Regions from separate parts of the Desulfatiferula olefinivorans genome, predicted to be linked through region 2. Evidence: predicted binding sites of a transcription regulator. Region 2 holds the regulator's gene; each other region holds the start of a gene.
The links. Region 2 encodes sigma-54, which starts transcription at its own class of promoters, with help from an activator protein. Its sites were predicted from a motif close to TNTGGCACANTTTCTGCTNT; they were not measured.
Positions count from the first base shown of each region.

Region 1: the regulator sigma-54 is predicted to act here: its motif matches at 1,773-1,792, upstream of ACYQ11_RS15110 (PEP-CTERM sorting domain-containing protein).
Region 3: the regulator sigma-54 is predicted to act here: its motif matches at 1,425-1,444, upstream of ACYQ11_RS16575 (acetyl-CoA hydrolase/transferase family protein).
Region 4: the regulator sigma-54 is predicted to act here: its motif matches at 1,832-1,851, upstream of ACYQ11_RS09950 (P-II family nitrogen regulator).

Region 1 is NZ_BAAHXV010000022.1:63,232-66,511, forward strand. Features, by position in the region: gene ACYQ11_RS15105 (universal stress protein) at 1-772, shown strand, start outside; gene ACYQ11_RS15110 (PEP-CTERM sorting domain-containing protein) at 912-1,616, opposite strand; gene gmhB (D-glycero-beta-D-manno-heptose 1,7-bisphosphate 7-phosphatase) at 2,033-2,602, shown strand; gene recD2 (SF1B family DNA helicase RecD2) at 2,589-3,280, shown strand, end outside.
Region 2 is NZ_BAAHXV010000028.1:13,868-17,147, forward strand. Features, by position in the region: gene lptB (LPS export ABC transporter ATP-binding protein) at 209-931, shown strand; gene rpoN (RNA polymerase factor sigma-54) at 938-2,386, shown strand; gene hpf (ribosome hibernation-promoting factor, HPF/YfiA family) at 2,399-2,815, shown strand; gene ACYQ11_RS16685 (PTS sugar transporter subunit IIA) at 3,061-3,280, shown strand, end outside.
Region 3 is NZ_BAAHXV010000027.1:55,590-58,835, reverse strand. Features, by position in the region: gene ACYQ11_RS16575 (acetyl-CoA hydrolase/transferase family protein) at 1-1,265, opposite strand, end outside; gene ACYQ11_RS16570 (sigma 54-interacting transcriptional regulator) at 1,534-3,246, opposite strand, start outside.
Region 4 is NZ_BAAHXV010000011.1:50,973-54,252, reverse strand. Features, by position in the region: gene ACYQ11_RS09955 (ammonium transporter) at 58-1,392, opposite strand; gene ACYQ11_RS09950 (P-II family nitrogen regulator) at 1,432-1,770, opposite strand; gene ACYQ11_RS09945 (HD domain-containing phosphohydrolase) at 2,075-3,280, opposite strand, start outside.

The DNA.
Region 1 (3,280 bases), on a different contig from region 2:
ACTGACCTGCGACGCGGACTACATCGCCTGGGTCCGGGAGGAAATCCGGGGTCTCTATGCCGATGAGATCGACAAAACCCCGCATTGCGACATCGAATGCCGGGTGGGCGTCCCCCACCGGGAAATCCTCCGACAGGCCCGCATCGAAGGCGTGGATGCCATCGTCATGGGTGATCACACCTGTGTCGACGATGTCGAGGCCGTCCGGTTCCGAAACGTGATCGGCAACACCCTCCAGATGGTGACCAAACACGCCCCCTGTCCGGTCTTCGTCATCAACCGCCCCTGCGAGACCCGCCTGTGGGAAATCAAAACCATCGTTCTGGCCACGGATTTTTCACGGGCCTGCGGCTGCGCCTTTCATTTCGCCGCCGCCATGGCCAGGCAGATCAAAAGCCGTCTTCTGATTTTTCACAGCGTGGACATCACCCCCCGGCAGTTCGGTCGACTGGAATCCCAGAGCGCCATCGAAGACCGGATTGACGAGGCCCGCCGGAAAATCGACCGGGAATACGTGCCGGACCTGTCTGATCTGGAACACGGCATCCATATCTGGGAAGGGATTCCCCCGGTGGAACTGCTGAAATTCGCCCGTGAATTCAGTGCCGACTTGATCGTCATGGCCCACCACAACAGCGACATGGCCGGAGGGGCCATCGGAGGCATGATCGAACAGGTGGTGTTGAGGTCCCGCTGCCCCGTGGTCAGCGTCAACCACCCCCAGCCCGAAAGCGCCGACCGGCTTTGGGAATCGGCCGAGGCGACGGAATGATCGAACAAAAAAATCATTGATGAACTCGTAAAACGTCATCATACGAAGCCGTCCGCATTCAAAAACGAAAAGCCTCCGGCATTACTGCCGGAGGCTTTCGCCGTCATGGAGGAGAGGGCCTTGATCTGTTGTTCACACCTTATCCTTTTCTGGATTTTCTCCGGAAGCCCGCCAGACAGGCCAGGCCGGAGCCCAGAAGTATCATCGTGGCCGGTTCGGGAACCGGATCCACGGGGGGAGGGGGTTCATCGATATAAAAATTGTCCATCCCGAAGCAATAGGCGTTTAACGAAGAAATGGTGAAAGACGTGATGCCGTCAAACGTGTCGTCCAGCCACAGCCTGGCAATGCCGTCGCTGGGCGTGACTCCGTTTGACAGATACTCGATGCCCCAGTCGGACGAGGGCAGCAGCAGCGATGAGCCGTTCGAAGCCGTGATATAGGACAATTCCTCACCGGAGGATGCACCGCCGCCGGTTATCGTGTTGGATGTCATGTCCACATAGTTCAGATCAAAGGCCGTCCCGTCGACCTTCGTGAACACGATATCGATAGAATAAAACGGATGGGCGTGGATCACCGAATTGTCGACCCCTTCGCCTGTGTACCATTGATAATAATTGCCGATGGTGCCGTAACCTCCCACGAAATCCACCCTGAAACCGTCTTCGATGTAATAATCGACCATGCTGTTATATAAATCCGTGTCCGTGGTCAAAACATCGCTGCCGCTGTTTAAATGCGCCGTCCCTCCGGCAAAATCGATAACGGCCGCATGAACCGCACCGGCCGTAAGCATCACGCCCAAGGCCAAACCCACTATGTGACGATATACCTTGTCCATAAGATCTCCTTGTCTTCAACTATTAGAAATGATTGATGAAAGCAACCTACGTATGACGGTAACACCACGCCTACCTTTGCTTGTTAGGCCCTCCTCGATGCCTGTTGGATATGTACGATGCGGAAAAACAGGAAATGATGAAATGTGTTCTCAAGGAATTCAACAATCATGCCAAAAACCAACGGCCCCGCCTCCGCCCTGATTTCAGCGCCCCCCGACCGGTCACCGGCCCCGGCATGACCCATCCTCAAGACTGCATTACACACTGAGCATGAAGATCATTACACAGGTGTGTAGTTTGCTTCACACCAATCAGGACCGGTCCCTTCGCCCTTCCCCTTGATTAATCGGCCAAAGCATGGAATAGTGAGGCCCGGCAGCAACGACAGAACGATCGGATCAGGAACAGGGAAGGCATGGACAAAACCGTTTTTATCGACAGGGACGGAGTGATCAACCGGGATTCGCCGGAGTATATCAAATCCGTCGACGAATTCATCTTTCTGCCGGGAAGCCTTGAGGCCCTGTGTGAGCTGAGCCGCAAGGGGTACACCGTCATCGTCATCACCAACCAGTCGGTCATCGGCCGAAAGCTGGTCACGCCGGAAGGACTCCGTCTGATTTTCAAGGCCATGACCGATGCGGTCGAACAAAATGGCGGCCTGATCCGGGATATCTTCTTCTGCCCCCATGTGCCCGAAGACCGCTGCGACTGCCGAAAGCCCCTTCCGGGCCTGATTTTAAAGGCCCGGGACCGCTATGATATCGACCTGAAAAACGCCGTGATGATCGGGGACAGCGCCAAGGACATGCGCTGCGCCGGGGCTGCCGGCGTGGGCCGGCGCATTCTGGTCCGGACGGGCAACGGCCCCAAGGCCCTGGCCGACCTTGTCCGGGACAATGATCCGCCGGATCTCATCGCCGAGGATCTTTACCACGCCGTCCGCCTGCTGATCGATTCGGACAACGCCCATGGCCGCTCTTGAAATCCGGGGCGAACTCGGTCGGATCCGCTTCCGGAACGAGGACAACCAGTACACGGTGGCCGATTTTCACGCCAGGGAACCAAAGATCCAGGTGACCGTGGTGGGCTTTCTTGTGGGGGTCCGCCCCGGCGACGCCCTGTGCCTGACCGGAGCCTGGGAAAAACACGGCAAGTTCGGCAGGCAATTTAAAATCGACGCCTTCGAGCCCCTGATGCCCGATACCCTTTCCGGCATCAAGGCCTATCTCAAAGCCCTGGACATCCCGGGCCTGAGCGGAAAAAAAATCGCCCTGCTGGTCAGGACCTTCGAAGAGAAAACCCTTGAGGTCATCGACACCCGGCCCGAGTCCCTGACCACCGTCCCCGGAATCGGCAAGGTGCTGAGCCTTCGGATCACCGAGGCCTGGGGCCGTCACAACGACATCGGAAAACTCAGCCGCTGTCTTCAGTCCCTGGACCTTCCCGCCTCGTTCTGCGCCCGCATCCACCGCCGTTACCAGGCCGAGGCCGTGGATATCATCCGACGATCCCCCTACACCCTGGCCCTGGATTTTCCCGACCTGCCCTTCGCCCTCATCGACCAGGCCGCAAGCCGCATGGGCCTTAACCGCAACGATCCCCAGCGTGTCTCGGCCTGCCTGCTCCATCTGATGAACGGGTTCGCCGGCGACGGCCATGT
Region 2 (3,280 bases):
AATTGTCATCCATTTATTGATTTTCGAACCATCAAAAAATTTTTGGCATATTTTTCAAACGTCTTATGTTATACTTGACCTGTATTTCAGATGGGAAAGCCCCCCGGGACGCGACGCATCCCCGGTCCGGGCCGAAACCCGGCGCCGTGACGCACACGGCGGGGGGTTCCGTCGCGACAACCAACAACGTGATACCCGATAGTCGGCCATGGCTGTTCTGACACTGGAAAATCTGGAAAAAACCTATGGCGGCCGGACCGTGGTCAATCACGTGAGTCTCCAGGTGGAAAGCGGCCGGGTAACCGGCCTCCTCGGCCCCAACGGCGCAGGGAAAACCACCACCTTCTACATGGCGGTGGGAATCATCCGGCCGGATTCGGGCCGCGTTCTCGTGAACGGCATCGATATCACCCGGGAACCCATGTACATAAGGGCCCGGAAAGGAATCGGCTATCTGCCCCAGGAATCGTCGGTGTTCAAATCCCTCACGGTCAAGGAAAACGTGATGGTGATTCTTGAGCTGCTCCCCCTGACCCGGGCCGAGCAGCTCCGCAAGGCCGAGACCCTTCTGGATGAACTGAGAATCCGTCACCTTTCCGACCAGAAGGCGGCGGTCCTGTCCGGAGGAGAGCGGCGCCGGCTTGAGATCACGCGGGTTTTGGCCACCGATCCCGCGTTCATCCTGCTCGATGAACCGTTTGCCGGGGTGGATCCCATTGCCGTGATCGACATTCAGAAAATCATCGGGCTCCTGACCGAGAGAAACATCGGCGTGCTGATTTCCGATCACAATGTCCGAGAAACGTTAGGGGTCTGCGACGAGGCGTTTATCATGAACAACGGCGCGGTCATCGAAACCGGCGCCCCGGAAAAGATCGCCGCCAGCGAAATTGCCCGGAAAATTTACCTTGGCGAGGAATTCAGATTATAAAGCACTATGGCACTTGAACTCAGGCAGCAACTCAAACTTTCCCAGCAACTGGTGATGACGCCCCAGCTCCAGCAGGCCATCAAGCTTCTGCAGCTTTCCAGACTTGAACTCGTGGATGCCATCAACCAGGAAATTGAAGAAAATCCAGCCCTGGAAGAGCTGTCTGAACACACCCCCAAGGAGTTGTCCGATGAATCGCCGGACGCGGAGGAACCCCGTTCCGCCGAGGCCGCCGCCGAAAGTGAAGTCAAGATCGAGGAAAAACTCGATACCGACATCGACTGGGACAATTACATCGAGGAATACAACTCCACCGGCAAAACCCACTACGAGGCCGAGCACCGTGAAAGCACGAGCTTCGAAGCCTTCGTGTCGGAAAAAAAATCCTTAAACGACCATCTGCTCTGGCAGCTCCTGATGTTTCTTCCCTCGGAATTCGAAAAAGAAATCGGCTGCCTGATCATCGGCAATCTGGACCAGGACGGGTACCTGACCACCACGGTCGAGGAACTCTCCGCCGCGTCCAACTACCCGGCGGACATGGTCGAGGACGTTCTGGAAACCCTCCAGTCTTTCGATCCGCCCGGCGTCTGCGCCCGATCCCTGGGCGAATGCCTCCTGATCCAGGCCCGGCAGCTGAAAATTGATGACCCGGTGCTCACCCGGATCATCACCCACCATATCAAGGATCTGGAAAACAAGAATTACAAAGCCATCGCCCGGGCGCTGAAAATCCCCATCACCGGCGTACTCGCAGCCGTGACGGTCATCCAGGGCTTCGAATCCAAACCGGGACGGATTTTCAGCGATGAAGAACCCCACTACATCATTCCGGACATTTTCGTATACAAGGAGGAAGGAGAGTTTATCATCGTCCTCAACGACGACGGCATGCCCAAGCTGCGGGTCAACCCCTATTACCGCAAGGCCATCAGCCAGGGCAAGGACCTGACCGGCGAAACGCGGGAGTACCTCCAGGAAAAAATGCGTTCGGCGGCCTGGCTGATCAAAAGCATTCATCAGCGCCAGAAAACCATTTACAACGTCATGGAAAGCATTCTCAAGTTCCAGTCGGAATTTTTCGACAAGGGCATCGCCTATCTCAAACCCATGGTTTTACGGGACGTGGCCCAGGATATCGGCATGCACGAATCCACCATCAGCCGCGTCACCACCAACAAATACGCACTGACCCCCCAGGGCATCTTCGAGCTGAAATTCTTTTTCAACAGCTCGATCAACCGGGTGCACGGCGAGTCGGCCATCGCCTCGGTCAGTGTGCAGGACAAGATCAAACAGATCATCGACAAAGAAAACCCACAAAAACCCTACAGCGATGAAAAAATCGCCCAGATGCTAAAGGAGGACGCCAACATAGACATTGCTCGACGAACCGTAGCAAAATACAGGGAGGCCATGCGTATCCTGCCTTCCAGTAAACGCAAACAATTTTAGGGAGGTCATTCTATGCACGTATCTGTCACCTTTAAGAATCTTGATTCATCAGATGCCCTTCGATCATATGTTCAAAAGAAACTTGATCGATTTGACAAACTCCTTGACAACCCTGCCGAAGCCAACGTCGTTTTTTCCGTCGAAAAGATCCGCCACACGGCGGAGATCAACCTGGCCAGCGACAAACTGACCATCTATGCCAAAGAAGAAAGCGACAACATGTATTCGTCCATCGACATGGTGCTGGACAAACTCAAAACCCAGCTGACCAAGAGCCGGGACAAAATCAACAAGCGGGCCACCAACTCCAGAGACAGCATCAAGAATACCCACCTGGGCGCAGAAGGCGCCGAACAGGCGGACGACGACCTGAGCCTTTACGACGAAAACGCCCCCGCGGAAGCCTTTTCCGGAAACGCCGGGATCTGATGCCCCCGGTGCGCCAACGGGACCGGGCAGGGAGGTCCGGCCCTTGGCTCTGTGACATGTGACCGTTTTTAAAGACACTGATTTGAAAACAACAAGGGCGCTCCCCGGAGCGCCCTTTACTATTGGGCCGGATGTCTTTTGGCCTTGAAACTTGGGTGCCGGGCTGGTATGAATAGTGCTGTTTTAACATAACGCCCAGGGGGGAAAACTGACCATGCCTGATCGATCCGGCTTCCGGAGGAAACATGAAAATCCTTGATATTCTTCATCCAGACGCCATCCTTCCCGATCTGAAATCCCGGGACAAAAAAGGCGTACTCGAAGAGTTGGTCGCCCCGCTGACCCAAAGCACCGGCCTGACCGCAAAGGAGCTGTTCCGCATCCTGATCGAACGGGAGCAGCTGGGCAGTACCGGCATCGGCGACGGTGTGGGCATTCCCCATGGGAAAACCAAGGCCATCGACC
Region 3 (3,246 bases), on a different contig from region 2:
TGGGCGATGCTGATCAGGGCCTCGGCCCGCTCCCAGGTAGACTTGCCCTTGAGATTGACCATGCCGTATTCGGTAACCACATAGTGGGTGATGGTCCGGGGAAGAGTCACGATGGTGCCGGGATCGAACACCGGCCGTATCCGGGAGCTGATGTTGCCGTGTTTGTCCGACACCGTGGACGACAGGCAGATAAAAGATTTCCCACCCTTGGAATGATAGGCGCCGTAGGCGAAGTCAAACTGACCTCCGGTGCCGGTGATGTGGCGGAAACCCGAAGATTCCGACGACACCTGGCCAAAAAGATCGATCTCGAGGGCGTTGTTGATGGACACCACCTTCGGGTTCGCCGAAATGGCGGAAAGGGTGTTGGTGTAATCCACCGGGTAGGAGGCGCAGGCCGGGTTGTTGTCCAGAAAATCATAGAGCCGGTTGCTGCCCAGGGCGAAGGTGTAGACCATCTTTCCCTTGTCCATGGCCTTTTCACTGTTGGTGATCTTGCCCTTTTCGACCATGTCCAGATAGGCATCGGCCAGCATTTCCGTATGAACCCCCAGGTTCTTCAGATCCGAATCGGCGATCAGCTTGCCCACGGCGTTGGGCAGGCCGCCGATCCCCAGTTGAAGGCAGGAACCGTCTTCCATCTGCGCAACCACCTGGGCTGCGATGGCTTCGTCGATGGGGCTGATCCTGGCGTCCGGCAGCACCAGAAGGTTCCGGTCGTCGGACTCGACGATATAATCCACCTCGGACAGGTGGACCGATTCGGCGGCCCCGCCCAGGCACCTCGGCATCAGTGAGTTGACCTCCACGATGACCGTCCGGGCGTTTTCGATGATGGCCCGCTGAAAGGAATTGGCGATGCCGAAATTGAAATACCCGGCCCCGTCCATGGGAGCCACCCGGACCATGGCCACATCCGTGTGCAGGTTCTGCCGGTAATGGGAAGGGCCCTCATGATACACGAAAGGAATGAAGTGGCACCGGCCATCGTCGTGGTTCTTGCGTTCGGGACCGCTGAAATGCCAGCTGTTGTAGACGAAACCGTCCGAAGCCGACGTGTCCGACGCGACCCGTGCCGTTCCTGGAAAGGCCAGGGCACGGATCTTCACATCCTTAAGACCGTCCCCTCGGGCGGCCAGGGCCTCATCCAGGCATTCGGGTGCACAGCAGAAGGCCCCGTAATCGACCCAGTCTCCGGATTGGACCACGGTTACGGCCTGGTCTGCGGTCACGAGTTTTCGTCTGTATTCCTGAAACAATGTCATACGATCCTCCTTGGATGCCCGGGCACCCGATGTGTGAATGGGTTGCGTTGACCTCGGCCTCTCTAAGAGCAAGGGGCGTGCCACGGGGAGGTTGCCATATAACATCTCGAATTTATATATTAATAATAAAATAAAAGGGCAATGAGACCGATTGGCCCCAACGCAGAAGACGTGGCTAAATCGCCACATTATTTCCGAAGGCAGGCGGAATAGCCCATAAAGTTCGAGGGTTTACAAACAAACGTTACGCAGGCGCCACACAACGGGGCTATTTCAATCCATACTGTCGCATCTTGGTGAACAGGGTTTTGCGATGAATACCCAGGCGCTCGGCAGCCTTGATTTTATGCCAGCGGGTTGCCTCCAGGGCCTCGAGGATCACCTGTTTTTCATAGACCCCGATCCGTTTGGCCAGCCCGCCCCCCGAATCGGCCGGCGGAAGTGTCCTGACCGGCGTTTCCCGATCCCCGGCGTCCCGACTGTCCAGCACATCGATGGTTCTAAGGGTCACATAGCGGTTGATGACATTCTGGAGTTCCCGGACATTGCCGGGCCAGTGATGGCGGTTGCAGGCTTCGATCAGCCGGCCCGTGACGGGAGGGGCCTCGGTGTCCCCCGAAAATGTCGCGATGAAATGATCGATCAGGAGGGGCAGGTCCTCCTTGCGTTCCCGCAAGGGGGGCAGCGTGATGGGAATGATATGGATGCGATAATAAAAATCCTCGCGCATCATGCCGCTTTTCACCAGCTGCTTAAGGTTCCGGTTGGTGGCCGCGATGATCCTGATGTTGGGCTTGGAGACCCGGCTCCCGCCCACCGGGGTGTACCCGCCGCCCTCGATGGCCCGTAGCAGCTTGACCTGCATGGCCAGGTTGATCTCTCCGATCTCGTCGAGAAAGAGGGCCCCGTTATCCGCCGCATCGAGAAGCCCCTTCTTGTCTTCGTTGGCCCCGGTGAAGGCCCCCTTCTTGTAGCCGAAAAACTCGCTTTCACTGAGATTTTCACTGATGGCCCCGCAGTTGACGGGGACAAAGGGATAATCGCGCCGCTCACTGAGTTTGTGGATGGCCCGGGCCACCAGCTCCTTGCCCGTGCCCGACTCCCCGTAGATCATCACATGGGCGTTGGTGGCCGCCGCCTTGACGATCAGTTCGTACACATCCTGCATCACCTTGCTCTTGCCGATGATATCGCCGAATCGGTAGCGCTCGCGGATCTCGGATCGCAGGCGGAGGTTTTCGTTCTTCAGATGTTCGGCGCTTTCGCTGATGGCCTCTTCGGTCAGCTTTCGATCCGTGATGTCAAGAAGAATGGACTGCACCTTCTCCACCCGACCGTCGCCGCCGAAAATGGGCGTACGCACCGACAGATACCAGCGGTCGTCCAAGGGGTTTTTCATTTCAAGACGCACCGTATGACCGTCGAATACCTGGGGATCCGCACACCAGGGGCAGGGCTCGTCCAGACCGTAGATTACACGGTGGCAGAGCTGACCCACCGCATCGCCGCCCCGATGCTCGATCAGGGTCCGGTTCATGAATTCCAGCCGTTTGTCCCGCGTGGTGATGTAGATGAACCCCACAAAGGTCTCGACGATGGCCGACAGCTTGGACTCGCTTTCCCGGAGATTCTTCTCGGCCAGCCTGCGTTCGGTGATGTCGTTGAACGAAGCCACGCTTTTCACGGTCCCGGGAATCACCCCCACCTTCATGTCGATATAGCGGAGATGGCCCGCCTTGTCGATAACCCGGCATTCATACTCGGTGGGAACGGTGTTACCCGGCTCGCGGCGACCGTAATGATAGCGCCGCATCCGCTCAAGATCCTCGGGAGCCACGAACTGGGACCATTTCATCCGGTTCTGGATCTCGTCTTTGCTGTAGCCGGTCATGGCTTCGAAGGTGGCGTTGCAGAAAAGAATGGTCAGGTCGTGATCGATGATGATGGTGCCCGTCCCCGTGTTTTCAAACACGGCCCGGTA
Region 4 (3,280 bases), on a different contig from region 2:
TTTGAGAGGCTTGCTGTGAAACATCGCCGCCTCCGATCCGGCAAGGGTTTAAACGGGTCAGGACTGGGCGTAGGCCGATGAGACCTCAAAGTCCGGATAGGCCGTGCCGCCGTGTTCGGTGACGTCGAGGCCGGTGATTTCGTCTTCGGCCGACACACGCAGACCCATGGTTTTGTCGATCAGTTTGAACATGATGAAGGCCGTGGGAAAGACCCAGAGGAAATCCGCCCCGATGCCCAGCAGCTGGACACCGATGATTTTCGCCGAGGTGCCGCCCGCATTGAACAGGCCGGCGGCCAGGGTGCCCCAGGCGCCGCAGACACCGTGCACCGAGACGGCGCCCACGGGGTCGTCGATCCTGATCTTGTCGAAGAACATGACCGAAAAGACCACCAGGACTCCGGCCACAAGACCGATGATCACGGCGCTGCCCGGGGCCACGTTGGCGCATCCGGCCGTAATGCCCACCAGGCCCGCCAGCGCGCCGTTTAGGGTCATGCCCACCTCGGGCTTGCCGAATTTGATCCAGGATACAAACATGGCGGCAACGGCCCCCGCGGCGGCGGCCAGGTTCGTGGTGACGAAGATCAGGGCGATGCTTTTGTCGGCCGTGGTGGTCGAGCCGGGGTTGAATCCGAACCAGCCCAGCCAGAGAATGAACACGCCCAGGGCGGCGAAGCCGATGTTGTGACCCAGAATCGGGCGGACCGTGCCGTCTTTGGCGTATTTACCCAGACGGGGCCCCAGAACCAGGGCGCCGGCCAGGGCGGCCCAGCCGCCGGTGGAATGGACCACGGTGGAACCGGCGAAGTCGATGAATCCCAGGCCTTCAAGCCAGCCGCTGCCGTTGAACAGGCTGCCCCAGGCCCAGCTGCCGAAGATCGGGTAGATGAGGGCGCTGATCACCACGCTGTAGACCAGGTAGCCTGAAAATTTCGTGCGTTCGGCCATGGCGCCGGACACGATGGTGGCCGCCGTGGCGGCGAATACCACCTGGAACATCCAGAAGGCCAGGACCCAGGGATCGCCGTCCGGGGTGTAGTCGCTCAGGAAAAAACCCGAGGTGCCGAAAAACCCCGTTGCGCTTACGCCGAACATCAGGCCGAAACCAACGGCCCAGTAAGCGAGGCTGCCCATGGAAAAGTCCATGAGGTTTTTCATCATGATGTTGATCAGGTTTTTCGCCCGGGTGAATCCGGCTTCGACCAGGGCGAATCCGGCCTGCATGAAAAAGACCAGGCAGGCGGCCACCAGGGTCCACATGTAGTTGGCGTGGGTCTGGACCAGATCGATGGCCTCTTTATTGGTAAGTACCGTGGGCGTCTCGTCTCCCGCCCAGGCCAGGGCCAGGGTTGTCAGAAGGGTTGTTATGGTCAAACAGATAATTCTCATGGCTGTCCCCTTTGTCGTGATGGTTGATCGCAAAAAATGTTAAATGGCGTCCTTGCCCGTTTCGCCGGTCCGTATGCGGACCACCTTTTCCACGGGCAGGACAAAGATTTTGCCGTCTCCGATCTGGCCGGTGCCGGCGTTGTCCACAATGCATTGGACGACCCGGTCGACCTGATCCGCGTTGACCACAATGTCGATCTTGACCTTGGGGACAAAATCCACATTGTATTCAGCCCCGCGGTAGATTTCCCGGTGCCCCTTCTGCCGTCCGAACCCTTTGATCTCGCTGACCGTCATTCCGGTGATCCCCAGCTGCCCCAGACCTTCCTTGACCTGATCCAGCTTGAAGGGCTTGATGATCGCTTCAATTTTTTTCATTGTCGTTCTCCTTGTTCGAAAGAATGTGTTTCCCCCGCATCAGCATGGTTGCCCTGATACAAAAGCAAGGCGTGTGCCAGGGAGAAATGCCGAGGGACCGTGGAGTTTAATATACTGAATTAAAGAGAATATTTTAGCCTTTGACGGGGACGGCGGCCTTTGTCCGGATTGAACAAGTTGTTACAAATTTGTAGTATATGATGATTCGAATGACAAAAATGAGCTTGTGGACGACCCGCTATCGGGGGGGGCGACAGCGGGTCTGACTGAATGATTGCCCGACTCAGCCGGGGCCGTGAAAACGTCAGGCGGAAGGGAAGGGGTGGTCGTTGTCGTTGCTGTAGCGTTCCTGAATGGAACGGATCACATCCAGGGCTTCGAAAAAAATCTCGACCAGTTCCGGGTCGAACTGGGCTCCGGCCTCTTTTGCGATCAGATCAAGGACGTCGGATTCTTTCCAGGCCTCTTTGTAAACCCGGGACGAGCACAGGGCGTCGTATACGTCGGCCAGAGCCACGATCCGGCCGTAGAAGGGGATTTCTTCGCCTTTTTTGCCCCGGGCCCTGCCGTCGGGGAGACGGTAGCCGGAAAGGGGCTCGCCGGTGTCGATGTCCACATGGCCGGGGTATCCGCCGCCGTCCCATCGTTCGTGATGGGACAGAGCCACCTGGCGGGCCGCGTCTTCGTAATCGGAACGGCCGAGATTGAACAGCCTTGCGCCGTGGAGGGTGTGGGTTTTCATGATGTCGAACTCACCGGGTTCGAACCGTCCCGGCTTTTTGAGAATCAGATCGCTGATGGCCACCTTGCCCACGTCGTGGAGCATGGCCGCCATGCGCAGGGAATCCCGGTTCCGGTCGATGTCGTCCTGGGGGATCTTGTGTTTTTCGGCCCACCGTTCATAGATTTCCACCGAGTACCCGGCCACGCGGTTGACATGGGCCCCGGTTTCCTTGGGGTCCCTCAATTCGGCCATGCGGATCATGCGAAGCAGAATGGCCCGGGTCATCTGGGCCCGTTCCAGGGCCACCACGGCGATGCTGGCGAAATGGAGCATGATCTCTTCATCGACGGGCGTAAAGGCCCGAATCCGTCCCTGATCGTCCTGCGCGTTGATAATCTGGAGAATGCCGACCACCCGGTCCCGGCCGTTTTTAAGGGGCATGGTCAGAACCGACCGGGTGCGGTAATTCGAGGCCTCGTCAAATATTTTGTTGAATTTGTAAGGAAGACTTGATTGGATGGTGTACACATCGGGAACGTTCAGATGTCGTCCCGTCCCGGCCACATAGCCCGCCATGCTGGTTTCATCGACGGGAATGGAGAAGGTGGAATAAATCAGTTTACGGCCCGGGGGCATGCGCCGCTGGAGGGTGTCGTTCTGGGTGTAGGAAAAATACAGATGGTCGTCTTCCTTGATGTAGATCGACCCGGCGTCGGCACCGACGAATTCCCTGGCCCGTGAAAGGATATGTTCCATCAGGATATCCAGGTCCTGGACCTGGTTGAG